DNA from 4 places in the Cytobacillus sp. FSL W8-0315 genome. Region 3 is predicted to be linked to each of the others. Evidence: a T-box and tRNA genes for the amino acid it is inferred to sense, from the RefSeq annotation. Region 3 holds a T-box; the other regions hold tRNA genes.
The links. A T-box is a leader RNA that pairs with one kind of tRNA and senses whether it is charged. The one in region 3 lies ahead of argS (arginine--tRNA ligase), so its partner is inferred to be a tRNA-Arg.
Positions count from the first base shown of each region.

Region 1: it encodes a tRNA-Arg, which carries the amino acid that the T-box ahead of argS (arginine--tRNA ligase) is inferred to sense. The anticodon was not compared.
Region 2: it encodes a tRNA-Arg, which carries the amino acid that the T-box ahead of argS (arginine--tRNA ligase) is inferred to sense. The anticodon was not compared.
Region 4: it encodes a tRNA-Arg, which carries the amino acid that the T-box ahead of argS (arginine--tRNA ligase) is inferred to sense. The anticodon was not compared.

Region 1 covers NZ_JBBOOC010000001.1:4,371,176-4,374,339, reverse strand. The annotation lists gene MKY20_RS22435 (amidohydrolase) at 1-890, shown strand, start outside; tRNA gene MKY20_RS22430 (tRNA-Arg) at 1,298-1,371, opposite strand; gene MKY20_RS22425 (acyltransferase family protein) at 1,626-2,666, opposite strand.
Region 2 covers NZ_JBBOOC010000001.1:1,314,176-1,317,339, reverse strand. The annotation lists gene rpoN (RNA polymerase factor sigma-54) at 1-1,031, opposite strand, end outside; tRNA gene MKY20_RS06730 (tRNA-Arg) at 1,391-1,462, opposite strand; gene clpP (ATP-dependent Clp endopeptidase proteolytic subunit ClpP) at 1,768-2,373, shown strand; gene MKY20_RS06720 (HPr family phosphocarrier protein) at 2,417-2,674, opposite strand; gene whiA (DNA-binding protein WhiA) at 2,704-3,164, opposite strand, start outside.
Region 3 covers NZ_JBBOOC010000001.1:502,292-505,455, forward strand. The annotation lists gene MKY20_RS02745 (hypothetical protein) at 1-19, opposite strand, end outside; gene MKY20_RS02750 (FtsW/RodA/SpoVE family cell cycle protein) at 384-1,568, shown strand; T-box leader at 1,599-1,859, shown strand; gene argS (arginine--tRNA ligase) at 1,906-3,164, shown strand, end outside.
Region 4 covers NZ_JBBOOC010000001.1:1,769,755-1,772,918, forward strand. The annotation lists gene rph (ribonuclease PH) at 1-249, shown strand, start outside; gene MKY20_RS08980 (XTP/dITP diphosphatase) at 251-862, shown strand; gene MKY20_RS08985 (metallophosphoesterase) at 859-1,377, shown strand; tRNA gene MKY20_RS08990 (tRNA-Arg) at 1,522-1,598, shown strand; T-box leader at 2,066-2,321, shown strand; gene ilvB (acetolactate synthase large subunit) at 2,402-3,164, shown strand, end outside.

The sequences.
Region 1 (3,164 bases), 3.9 Mb from region 3:
ATGGTTTCCGTTCAAAATATGAAGGGAATATGCATGCTTGTGGGCATGATGGCCATACTGCCATAGGCTTGGGGCTCGCTGAAAAACTGGCGGATGGTCAGTTTGCTGGGACAATAAAGCTGATATTTCAGGCAGCAGAGGAAGGAGTTCGCGGAGCATATGCAATTGTACAGAAGGGGTTATTAGATGATGTGGATTATATGTTTTGTCATCATCTAGGTGCAGATGTTCCGACTGGTGAGTTCCATGGTGGTTCAACGCACTTCCTTTCCTCCACGAAAATGATAGCTCACTACTATGGTGTTGCTGCTCACGCAGGCGGTAATCCGGAAATGGGTAGAAATGCTTTGTTGGGTGCTAGTACCGCCTTATTAAATATACATGCTATCCCGCGCTTTAGTACAGGACCCACCCGAGTTAACGTAGGAATCTTAGAGGGTGGAACAGCAACTAATATCATTCCCCAATATGCAAAAATGAATATTGAGACTAGGGCTCTTACCGAAGAGGAGAATAAAGATTTGGAGGAGAGAGTTAGAAATATCATTACTCACAGTGCATCTATGCATGAGCTTGATCATCAAATTGAAGTTATTGGTGCCGCTATCCCAATTACCTGTGACAATGAACTGGTTGAGTTAACTATAGAAGAGGCAAAGCAAGCAGAAGGATTTACATCATTTGGAAATGGTGAAGGTAAAGGACTCGGGAGTGAAGATGCTAGCTTTATGATAAAACGAGTCCAAGATTTAGGGGGAAAAGGGACTTATATGATTGTAGGTTCCACTATACCCGCACCGCATCATAATCCAAAGTTTGATATTGAAGAAGAAATTCTTCCGCATGCAGTTGAATTGTTTAACCGAATTGCACGTCGAATATTAAAATAATTATTATTTGGATTTAGGTTATCGGTCACAAAGTGAATAATCATAACTTATTTGAAGTGTTTATCAGCATAAATTTGAGAAGTCCCGATTAATGTGATTCCTCTATTACACTTTTTTATGTTTAATATATTCATGTGTTATTGAAGATGAATGTAATTAACTAACGGATTCTTAACTTCAACATTAGCTGCTAATCAGGCAGCTTTTTCTTTTTAAACAACACTGATGTCTTAACCAACAACAGGGGCTTTAGTGGCCGATTAGAGGTATGAAATCATAAATAAAAATCGTTCCGACCCCAAACCGACCCCAACCTTAGATTATTAATGTTTATGAATAAACAAATTGAATAAAATAAAAAGCGCGAAACCATTGATATACATGGGTTTCGCGCTTTTCTATTGTAGCGTCCCAGGCGAGATTCGAACTCACGACCTACAGCTTAGGAGGCTGTCGCTCTATCCAGCTGAGCTACTGGGACATATTGGCGTAAGTATATTTTTTGTAGTGCAGATAAGACTGGTATATCCTGTTTTTTCCTCTGCAAGCCCAATACAAGGGAGCAAATGCGTCGAAACAAAGCTACAGGGATGTAATTCAGGGATGTTTATGCTTAGCTGTGCTACTGGGACAAAATAATATAACACAGTTATTTATTATAATCCCATAATCAAAAATGGTCAATAGTTATGACTAAAGTAAAAACCGGCCATTAATACATGACCGGTTTCTGTTCTAACTTGTAAGTTTTTTACGATAAAATCTGGCATATGCCTTTGATCTATCTTTTAGCTTCTTTAGCTGTGATGTTCTCAGTTCTATAATAGGCTGCGCAAATGAAGTAATCAGTTTGCTTGAGAGAAGCAAAGTCAGCAGCAGCGATATTCCGGCAAGCAGCAGGAAGTTTTCCGGTTTGCTGAAAAAGCCCTGTACATCACTTTCCCTGAATACCCGTACAAAGAATCCGTGAAGCAGATAGACATAAAGTGTATTTTTTCCTAAATCAGTAAAGAAATATTGTTTGCTGGGCACAAAAGCAAAGAAGCTAAATACCATTATTAAACTTAGGACATAAAAGCCCAATCTCGTTAAGACTGCCCCAATTGAAGCTGCCCCCATTTCAGTATATGGCTTTGAGCCAAGCAGCCACTTATAGTCCACTTCAGGATAGAGGTAAAAGCCTATAAAGACTACAGCAAAGATTGCTAATGCACTAATTCTGAACTTTGGCTGGAATAGCGCATAGAAATGCTCCTTCTTTAAATAATAACCCAATAGGAATAAAGGAAAGAACACAAATGTTCTCGATAAACTTAAATAGTTTGAAATCCAATCGGCATATCCGACAGCAAGCCCAATGATAAAAGCAGCTGCCAGGGAATAAACCGCTTTATACTTTGCAAAGAATAAAAGCATGATATTCCAGCAAAACATACTGATCAGGAACCATAAAGACCAATGCGGGTTAAAAGGATCCAACTCAAAGGTGCCTTTATTATATAAAAAATAATAGAAGATCGAATAAATAACCTGAAAAATAATATATGGCAGTATGAGCTTTTTTGCAATTTTCTTTATATAGCCTTTTTTATAAAAGCCTTTTGCAAAAAAACCGGATACCAGTATAAATGCTGGCATATGGAACGTGTAGATTACCTTATATAAAGTATAGATTGTTTCATTATCTTCAATAAAAGAGCGGAGTAAATGTCCGAAAACGACAAAGAAGATTAAAATAAACTTCGTGTTGTCGAAGTAATAGTCACGTTGTTTCATAAGTCCTCCTCTATTAAAGACCCCCATAAATACTCTTTCTTTCTTTACCCACTTTAACATGAAGCAAACTTCTTTTCTCGTGTAAATAGAAGGTTTAATTTACAGAAAAAGTAAAAACTTCTAACTCTGAAAATGCTGTCATACTAATTAGAAATTACTGTTATACAAATAAATATTGCTTGTTACTTCATATATTATATGGCTTGAATGGATTTAATTTAAATCTGTTTCAAATTTTATTTAAAGAAAATCATTTTTGTCGCAGATAAAAGGGAGTAGTCCGATTAGTATGTCATGATTGATGCTGACGTGAGAAAATCAGGTTTTTTAAGGTAAGATTTTAAAGGGAATAGGTGCAGGGAAGGCTTTATTAAAATGAAAAATTGGAAAAATAATCTTCAAATGTCTTATTTGTTCTATTATAATGAATTGAAAGAATAGTAAAAAAGAATTAGGTACATACTAGTTCAATTGTTCGCATCTGGTTCAATCATAAAG
Region 2 (3,164 bases), 810 kb from region 3:
GATTCATGAATATCGAGTTCATCTGATATTTCCTTCATGGTCATCGGCTTCAGATGTGAAGGTCCTTTTATAAAGAAGTCCTGCTGTTTTTCAACGATTTTAAGGGTCACATTCGCAAGAGTCTCTTTTCTCTGCTCTATGCTCCTCATGATCCATTGATAATCCTGCTGCTTTTCCTGAAGGAAGCGGCTGACATTCCGGTCTCCAGAGGCCGCAAACTTTTTATAATAACCTTCATTAAAACTGATTTTAGGAAGCACTTCATCAAAAACACTTACAGAAAAGGAGCTTCCATCCCACTTAATTATCACGTCCGGTGTTATATATGCCGATTTCTCGCTTTGGAAGGATGAAGCCGGCCTAGGATTCAAGGTCTGCACAAGGTCGAATACCTCCTGAATCTCTTTTAGCCCCACACCAAGCTGCTTGGAAATCTCTTTCCATTTCTTCTCCGCAAAAAAGGTAAAGTATTCATCTAAAATAATTTCAGCGAGTTCATTTCTCTCTGGCAATCTCTTAATCTGCAGGGAAAGGCACTCCTGGAGATTCCTCGCGCCAACACCAGCAGGCTCGAGTTCCTGCAATTCTTCAAGCATCTGTTCCATATTTTCAAGAGGCATCTGGAGCGCCTTGGCAGCTGTCTGCAAATCCGCTCGCAAGTAACCGTTTTCATCAAGGCTCTCAATAAGATGCTCAATTACTTTTTGTTCGTCCTTGTTTAATTTCAAATGAAGCTGCGACTTCAAATATTCATCCAGCTTCATCGTCTTTCCGCAGCCAATCTGCTCAATCCAATTTATTTTATCTTTTTCGACTTTTATTCTCGTCGGTTTGACACGGTCATAACGGGGATCCATCGTCTGGACTTGACCGGACTCTACTTTTAAAAGGGGATTTTCAAGCGCCTTGCTTTCCAAAAAAGCAGAAAGCTCCTGTGTGCTGTATTGCAGAAGGGCAATCGCCTGCGTCAGCTCCTGTGTCATTGTTAATTTCATTGTCTGCTGCTGCCATAACCCAGCTTTCAAATTCATCGTACATTCCCCCTGTCCCCATTTTACAATATTCCAGGTAAATGTTGTATGGAAATTTCTTGGCAAATGCCAATCGCACGGGCACTTTACCATCTTTCTGAATACTTCACAATATGCATGGAAGAGGGAAGAATATTCATTTTTTATGGTGAAAACTGTGGATTTTAAGGATTTTTTTGAAATTCAGGCTTAAGTTTAGGAAGTTTTTTAGATTTATGTGCGGATAGAGGAATTTTATTTGCGTATAGGGCCAATTTACTTGCGGATAAATTTTTTTGTGTGCGCATAGGCTGGATTTATTTGCGGATAGCGTAAAAAGTAAAAACTCCCTGTCCATATCAGACAAGGAGTTTTGGCAGCGCCCTCGGCAGGAATCGAACCCACATCTTAAGAACCGGAATCTCACGTGCTATCCGTTGCACCACGAGGGCAGATATTTTAATAGGTGGCTGACCAAGCGCTCAGCCGCTACGATAACTAATTATATGATAAGTTTATTCACTTTGCAAGCCTCCTTTTAGTTTAAAAATTGGAACAATGGGTATCATGGAATGAGATAGCACAGCACAGAAAAAAGTGTCGAACGAATCAAGCACGAATTCTATGCGATTTGTTTGACCTTAATTGACCATCAGTGTATCATGATAATACATAGGAGTTAAAAAATTTTCTTTACTTGGAAGAACATGCTTGTTCATCTTGTGTGTTGACCTTATCTTGAAGGAGGAATTGGAAAATGAACTTAATCCCTACAGTTATTGAACAAACAAACCGCGGGGAGCGCGCTTATGATATTTACTCCCGCCTTTTAAAAGACCGCATCATTATGCTGGGAAGCGCAATCGATGACAATGTGGCAAACTCAATTGTTGCCCAGCTTTTATTCCTTGAAGCAGAAAATCCTGAAAAAGACATTTCCATTTACATTAATAGCCCGGGCGGTAGCATTACAGCTGGTATGGCTATTTATGATACGATGCAATTTATCAAGCCAAAGGTACAAACGATCTGTATCGGTATGGCAGCATCCATGGGTGCGTTCCTTCTTGCTGCTGGTGAGAAAGGCAAGCGTTTTGCCCTTCCAAACAGTGAAGTCATGATTCATCAGCCACTAGGCGGAGCTCAGGGACAGGCGACTGAAATTGAAATCGCTGCAAAGCGCATTCTTTTCCTTCGCGAAAAATTAAACACAATTCTTTCAGAGCGCACTGGACAGCCGCTTGAAGTCATTGCGAGAGACACTGACCGCGATAACTTTATGACAGCTGAAAGAGCTCTTGAATACGGTTTGGTTGACCAAATCATTACCAGAAACTCTTTGGATGAGAAGAAAGATAAATAATAAGCATAAAAAAACAACTCGCATCTTCCCGATGCGAGTTGTTTTAGTTTTCCTTTTGAATATAGTTCGCAAGTGCCTCAAGAGCTTCGTTTTCGTCGTTCCCTTCAGCCTTGAGGGTAATGACTGATCCTGAGCTTACTGCCAGACTCATCAGCCCCATTATGCTTTTGGCATTTACCTTCTTTCCGTCCTTCTCCAGAAAAATATCGGATGAGAACCGATTGGCCTCCTGTACGAACAATGCCGCCGGACGTGCCTGTAATCCTGTTTTCAGCTTAACTTCAACCTGTTTTTCCGCCATTGTATATCTCCTCCCTGCTGATCCCTCTATCAGTGAGCATCTATAGTGTCGCCTGCCCGGAGTTTCTCAGCGATTTCATCTATTTTTCTTAATCTGTGATTAATACCCGATTTACTGATATTTCCGCCTGAGACCATTTCCCCAAGCTCTTTTAAAGTGACATCCTGGTAAGCTACACGCAATTCGGCAATTTCCCGCAGTTTGTCAGGAAGAACCTGAAGTCCGACAGTTTGATCGATGAACCGGATATTTTCCACCTGGCGCAAAGCAGCTCCAATTGTTTTGTTTAAGTTCGCTGTTTCACAATTTACGAGCCGGTTGACCGAGTTTCGCATATCGCGGACAATCCGGATGTCTTCAAACCGGAGCAGAGCTGCGTGTGCACCGATAATATTTAGGAACTCCGTTATTTTTTCGGCTTCCTTTAAATACGTGATATAGCCTTTTTTCCGTTCAAGCGTTTTGCTGTTCAGCCCGAACGTATTCATCA
Region 3 (3,164 bases):
CATGATTCCTTCTTTTCAATGACGAAACCTCCGAACCGTTACCCAAAGTGGTGTTTTCAAAGAAAAGCACTGAGCTAGACAGATAAGAATAGCGCAAGCGCCTTCACAAATTAGTAAAAAGACAGCTTCTTTTTGAAACTGCCTGTTAAACATCCAGTATTTTATTCTCTTATTGTAGCAAAAATAACTGAAAATATCTTTGCCGATGAGAAAAAATTTTAAATTGCAGCCTGCCCGGTTTTTTGAAAATACAGGAAACCATCATGCTGATTCATTCGTCTAACTACATGCAGAGAAAAAATGTATTCTGTTCTCCATTGTAAGGTTTATTTTTCTTTGTTAGGATAAAAATGTAAAAAGGTACAGAAACCAGGTGTATACAAATGAACAAGAATAATAGATTCTCAGACCGGTTCGATTGGACGTTATGCTTTCTTCTGCTGCTATTTTTCCTCATCAGCTGCATCGCTATTTACAGCGGACAATCCTCCAATCAATATGAAGGGAATTTTGTCGTCTCACAAATAAAAAATTATGTTGTCGGAGCTATCATTGTGGCAATTGTCATGTATTTTGACAGCGAGCAAATCAGAAGGCTTACTTGGCTGCTGTACGGTTTAGGCATCCTATTGCTTGTCGGGTTATTCATTGCACCGGAAAGCATTGCACCAGAGCGCAAAGGGGCTACATTGTGGTATATCATTCCTGGACTTGGTTCTGTGCAGCCCTCAGAGTTTGTTAAGGTATTCCTTATCATTGCCCTCAGCAAAGTCATCGCTGACCACCATCTGAAATATCAGGCAAAGACTGCAGGCACGGACTTTTTCCTTCTAATCAAATTAGGGGCAGCCACATTGCCTCCATTAGGATTGATTATTATTGAAGACCTGGGTACCGCCCTTGTCATCATCGCCATATTAACTGGAATCATCCTGGTTTCCGGGATCACCTGGAAAATCCTTGTTCCGATTTATGGAATCCTTGGCGCTTTCGCGGGAACGGTGCTCTATCTGGTCATCATAGCACCGGAGATTTTAGAGAAGTACCTTGGGATAGACCCCTATCAGTTCAGCCGAATTTATTCCTGGCTTGACCCGGTTAATCACAAGCAGGGAGCCGGAATGCAGCTGTACAACTCCATGCTCGCAATCGGCTCAGGATTAATATCCGGAAAAGGGTTTACTGACAGACAGGTGTATGTGCCTGATGCCCATACTGATTTTATTTTTAGCGTCATTGGCGAGGAGTACGGCTTTTTTGGTGCAAGTGTAGTAATCAGCCTTTTCTTTCTGCTCATCTATCACTTAACTAAAACCGGCTTGGAGACGACCGACCCTTTTAATACCTATATTTGCGTCGGGGTCATCAGTATGATCACCTTCCATGTATTTCAAAATATCGGTATGACTATTCAGGTACTGCCAATCACCGGCATTCCGCTGCCGTTTATCAGCTACGGCGGAAGCTCGCTTATGGGAAACATGATGGCGATGGGCCTGATTTTCAGCATCCGGTACCATCACAGAACTTATATGTTTTCAACGGATTCAAATTATGTTGCAAAATAATTCCAACAGCGTATAATAACATTAATATATCTAGTGTCTATGATGAAGAGAGTAGCAAAGGGCTCTTTCCTAAAAGCGAGACAGGGACGGTGCAAGCCTGTCGGGAAATCCTTTCGTGAAGCGCACTTCGGAGATGCATAGCTGAAAGAAAAGTAGGCTATGCCGGGTAAGGAGTCCCGTTACCAAACCCCTTTAGGAAATACGTTCAAGCATATTTTGAAACGTCCTTTCAAAAGAGGTCCTTTGGACAATCAGAGTGGTACCGCGGGTAGATTTCAGCTCGTCTCTATTTTTATATAGAGACGGGCTTTTTTATTTTCCAGGAGGTGTTAATATGATCAATTTCAAAGCTATTTTCACAGCTCAGCTGGCTTCAGTGCTGAATGGGCAGCTTTCTGACGAAGCAATTGCGGACTTAATCGAAACGCCAAAGAATCCGGCACATGGCGATCTTGCTTTTCCCTGTTTTACACTTGCAAAAGCATTCAGGAAGTCACCTGCCTCTATTGCTGGCGAGACAGCGTGCCTGATTCAGGGACCGCATATCGAAAAAGCAGAGGCTGCTGGTCCTTACATTAATATCTTCTTTTCCAAAGAGTCAGCCGGTGCAGTCATAATGGAAAAAATTTTGAACGAAGGAAAAGAATATGGACAGCTGAATGATGGCGCAGGCAAAACAGCCGTGCTTGATTTCTCTTCGCCAAACATCGCAAAGCCCTTCTCCATGGGCCATTTGCGGTCTACGGTCATTGGAAACGCCCTCGGCAGCCTGGCCGAAAAATGCGGTTATACAGCGGTCAGAATCAACCACTTAGGCGACTGGGGCACACAATTCGGCAAGCTGATCACCGCTTATACAAAGTGGGGCAGCCCGGATAAAGTGAAGGAAAATCCCATAAAGGAACTGCTTAGCCTATATATACGCTTCCATGAAGAAGCAGAAGCTAACCCAGCCCTTGAAGATGAAGCGCGTTCCTGGTTCAAAGAGCTTGAAAACGGAAATGAGCAAGCTCAGGCACTCTGGAGCTGGTTTAGAGAAGAATCATTGAAAGAATTCCAGCGGGTTTATGATATGCTTGGCATTCATTTCGACTCATACAATGGTGAAGCTTTTTATAATGATAAAATGGAACCCGTCATAGAGGAACTCATGGCAAAAGACCTGCTGGCTGAGTCTGATGGCGCAGAGGTGGTTCAACTGCCTGATGAAGACCTTCCTCCATGCCTGATAAAAAAATCCGACGGAGCGACTCTGTATGCAACACGGGATCTCGCTGCAGCTTTTTATAGAAAAGAAACCTATCAGTTTGATCATTCCCTATACATTGTCGGTCAGGAACAGAGCATCCATTTCAGGCAGGTTAAAAGCGTTATTAAAAAGATGGGTTATGAGTGGGCGGATAATATGACACATGTCCCTTTTGGCCTCTATTTAAAAGATGGGAAAAAGATGTCTACCCGAAAAGGCAGAGTCATCCTTCTTGAGGAGGTCCTGAATGAAGCAATCCTTCTGGCAAAGACCAATATCGAAGCTAAAAATCCCGGCTTGGAAAACAAAGATGAAGTCGCTGAAGCAGTCGGCATCGGGGCTATTCT
Region 4 (3,164 bases), 1.3 Mb from region 3:
GATTTGAATTATATTGAAGACTCCTCAGCGGAAGTAGATATGAATGTCGTTATGACTGGCAGCGGTGAGTTTGTGGAGCTTCAGGGAACGGGAGAAGAAGCGACTTTTTCTTATACCCAGCTGCAGGAAATGCTGGGTGCTGCACAGGAAGGGATATCAGAGCTGTTTGAGTTTCAAAAGGCTGCGCTTGGAGAGAAAATCACAGAAAGTATTCTAAGTAAAAGAGAAAAGCTGGAGGGGAGGTCATAGCATGCAGGAAGTGATTATCGCTACTAAAAATGCAGGCAAAGCCAGAGAGTTTGAACGGATGTTCAAACCTCTTGGGTATGAAGTTAAAACGCTGCTGGATTATCCTGATTTTCACGATGTAGAGGAAACAGGAAGCACGTTTGAAGAGAATGCCATTCTGAAAGCGGAAGCCGTTTCTGAAGCTTTTGGAAGAATGGTAATTGCCGATGATTCAGGATTGATCATTGATGCGCTTGGAGGAAAGCCAGGCATCTATTCAGCCCGCTATGCAGGAGAAGAAAAAAACGACCAGAAAAACATGGAAAAGGTTCTGGATGAGCTCGAAAGTATTCCGGATCATAAGCGGCAGGCGCGGTTCTATTGTGCTCTTGCAATCGCTGCACCCGGAAAAACTACTGTAACAGTTGCAGGAACTTGTGAAGGCCATATCTTAAGAGAAAAAAGAGGGACTAATGGATTTGGCTATGATCCTATTTTCTTTACAGAAGAAAAAAACAAAGCAATGGCTGAATTAATGCCGGAGGAAAAAAGCCAGATCAGCCATAGGGCGAATGCTCTCAAAAAGCTGGAGGAGCTGCTTCCTTCTTTTGTGACCGGAGCTGAGAACTCATGAAGGTTCTGATAGTCAGTGATAGCCATGGGTTAACCTCTGAACTCAGCCAAATCCGCGAAATGCATCCTGATATGGATTTGATGATTCATTGCGGAGATTCTGAGCTTCAGGCAGATCATGACTCATTAAGAGGCTACGCTGCTGTAAGAGGAAATTGTGACTTTGAGGCAGCGTTCCCGGAGGATAGAGTAGAAGAAGCTGGGGGACTCCGCTTTTTCGTCACACACGGCCACAGATATTCCGTTAAGTCTACCTTAATGAATCTATCATACAAGGCACGTGAAATGGAAGCAGATATCGTATGCTTTGGCCATTCACACGGTCTGGGAGCTGAAATGTCCGATGGGATATTATTTATTAACCCCGGAAGCATATGGCTGCCCAGAGGAAGAAAGGAAAAAACATATGTCATACTGGAAGCCAGGGGAAAGGATGTTACACTGGATGTGTATGACTTATCTAATGGGAAAATTCCTGAACTGACACAAAATTTTTCACTGGTAAAAAGCGAGTAATTTGAATATAATAACTGAGGGAAGCCAGTCTTCCCTCAATAATAAAAAAATATCTTACAAAGTGTTGACTTCTTAACATTTGTTTAATATAATAAATCTTGTCGTTGAGTTAATTAATCTCAATCAAGAAAAAATATTCAATACGTCCCAGTAGCTCAGCTGGATAGAGCAACGGCCTTCTAAGCCGTCGGTCGGGAGTTCGAATCTCTCCTGGGACGCCATTTACACATCTGGCAGCACTACATATCTTACCGAATTCTTACTCACCTTTTTGGTGAGTTTTTTTATTTTTAATTTAGTTTTAATAACAGTAGTCTGCCAGTGGAACCTTCAGTACTTAAGCCATTTTAAAACCTCTTAAATTTAAACCAATTTCAGCTGTTATACCCCTTCATAAAAAAATTATCTAAAATTTTTTTGTCCCAGAGAATGTGAATATATCAACAATGTAAGCGGATACACAAAAACAGACTAATCGAAATTATCAAATAATTCATAAAAAGGGTGTTGACGGCTGATAAAAATGGGCGTAAGATAGTCCTCAATATAAGAAATTCACACCTTTAAGTTAAATAGAATTATAACCTTCATCTTAGTGAAAACATTCTTGTAATAAGCTTCTTGGGTTTTTTTTATTTAATAATTCAACGGTTTAAAGCGTTAGTGTAATGAGGTTGAAATCAGAATATGAAAAGCGTAGAAGAGGATAAGTAGTTTTATGACAGGCATTCACAGAGAGCCGGACCTGCTGAAAACCGGTAATGCCCTCTTAAAATGAACTCACCTCTGAGCGCAGTCCTGAAAGATGATCGATTAGGGGCTGCCGGGTGTTCTTCACCCGTTATCAAAACGGACAGCATTTGGCTGTTCATGAGTGCACGCACTATAAGCGTGAATCAGGGTGGTACCGTGGAACAGGTTATCAAAGCCTTTTCATCCCTTATACCTACAATCGATAGGTGTCTTTAGGGGTGGAAGGGCTTTTTATATTGGAATTATATAAACATGAGGAGGTTATCAACAAATGCTGCAGGAAGCTGCCTTAACAGAAACAAAAACGGAGACACATCCTGTCACCGGTGCTGATCTGTTATTAAGAGCCTTGGAGAAAGAAAATGTTGAAGTGATTTTTGGTTATCCTGGAGGAGCTGTTCTTCCACTCTACGACAAACTGTATCATTCAGAGATTCTTCATGTGCTGCCGCGTCATGAACAGGGAGGAATTCATGCTGCTGAAGGGTATGCCCGGATATCTGGAAAGCCGGGCGTTGTAATTGCCACTTCAGGCCCAGGAGCCACTAATATTGTTACCGGGCTTGCGGACGCAATGATGGATTCACTTCCGCTGATTGTTTTTACAGGCCAGGTGGCAACGGGAGTCATTGGATCAGACGCCTTTCAGGAGGCAGATATCCTGGGGATAACCACTCCAATTACAAAATACAATTATCAGGTCCGCAGCATTGAAGATATCCCGAGAATTGTTAAAGAAGCTTTTTATATAGCTTCAACCGGCAGGCCAGGACCAGTACTGATCGATATACCTAAAGACATCGCTGCGGGAGTTTCAGATCAGCCTGAGGAAGAAAAGGAAGTGAATCTGCCGGGATATCAGCCGACATTAAAACCAAATTACCTGCAAATAAGGAAATTAACTGAAGCGGTCAGCCGATCGAAAAAGCCTGTCATCCTGGCTGGTGCGGGCGTGCTTCATGGAAGAGCATCCAAAGAATTAAAAGAGTATGCGGAGCAGCAGCAAATTCCTATAATTCACACACTCCTGGGCC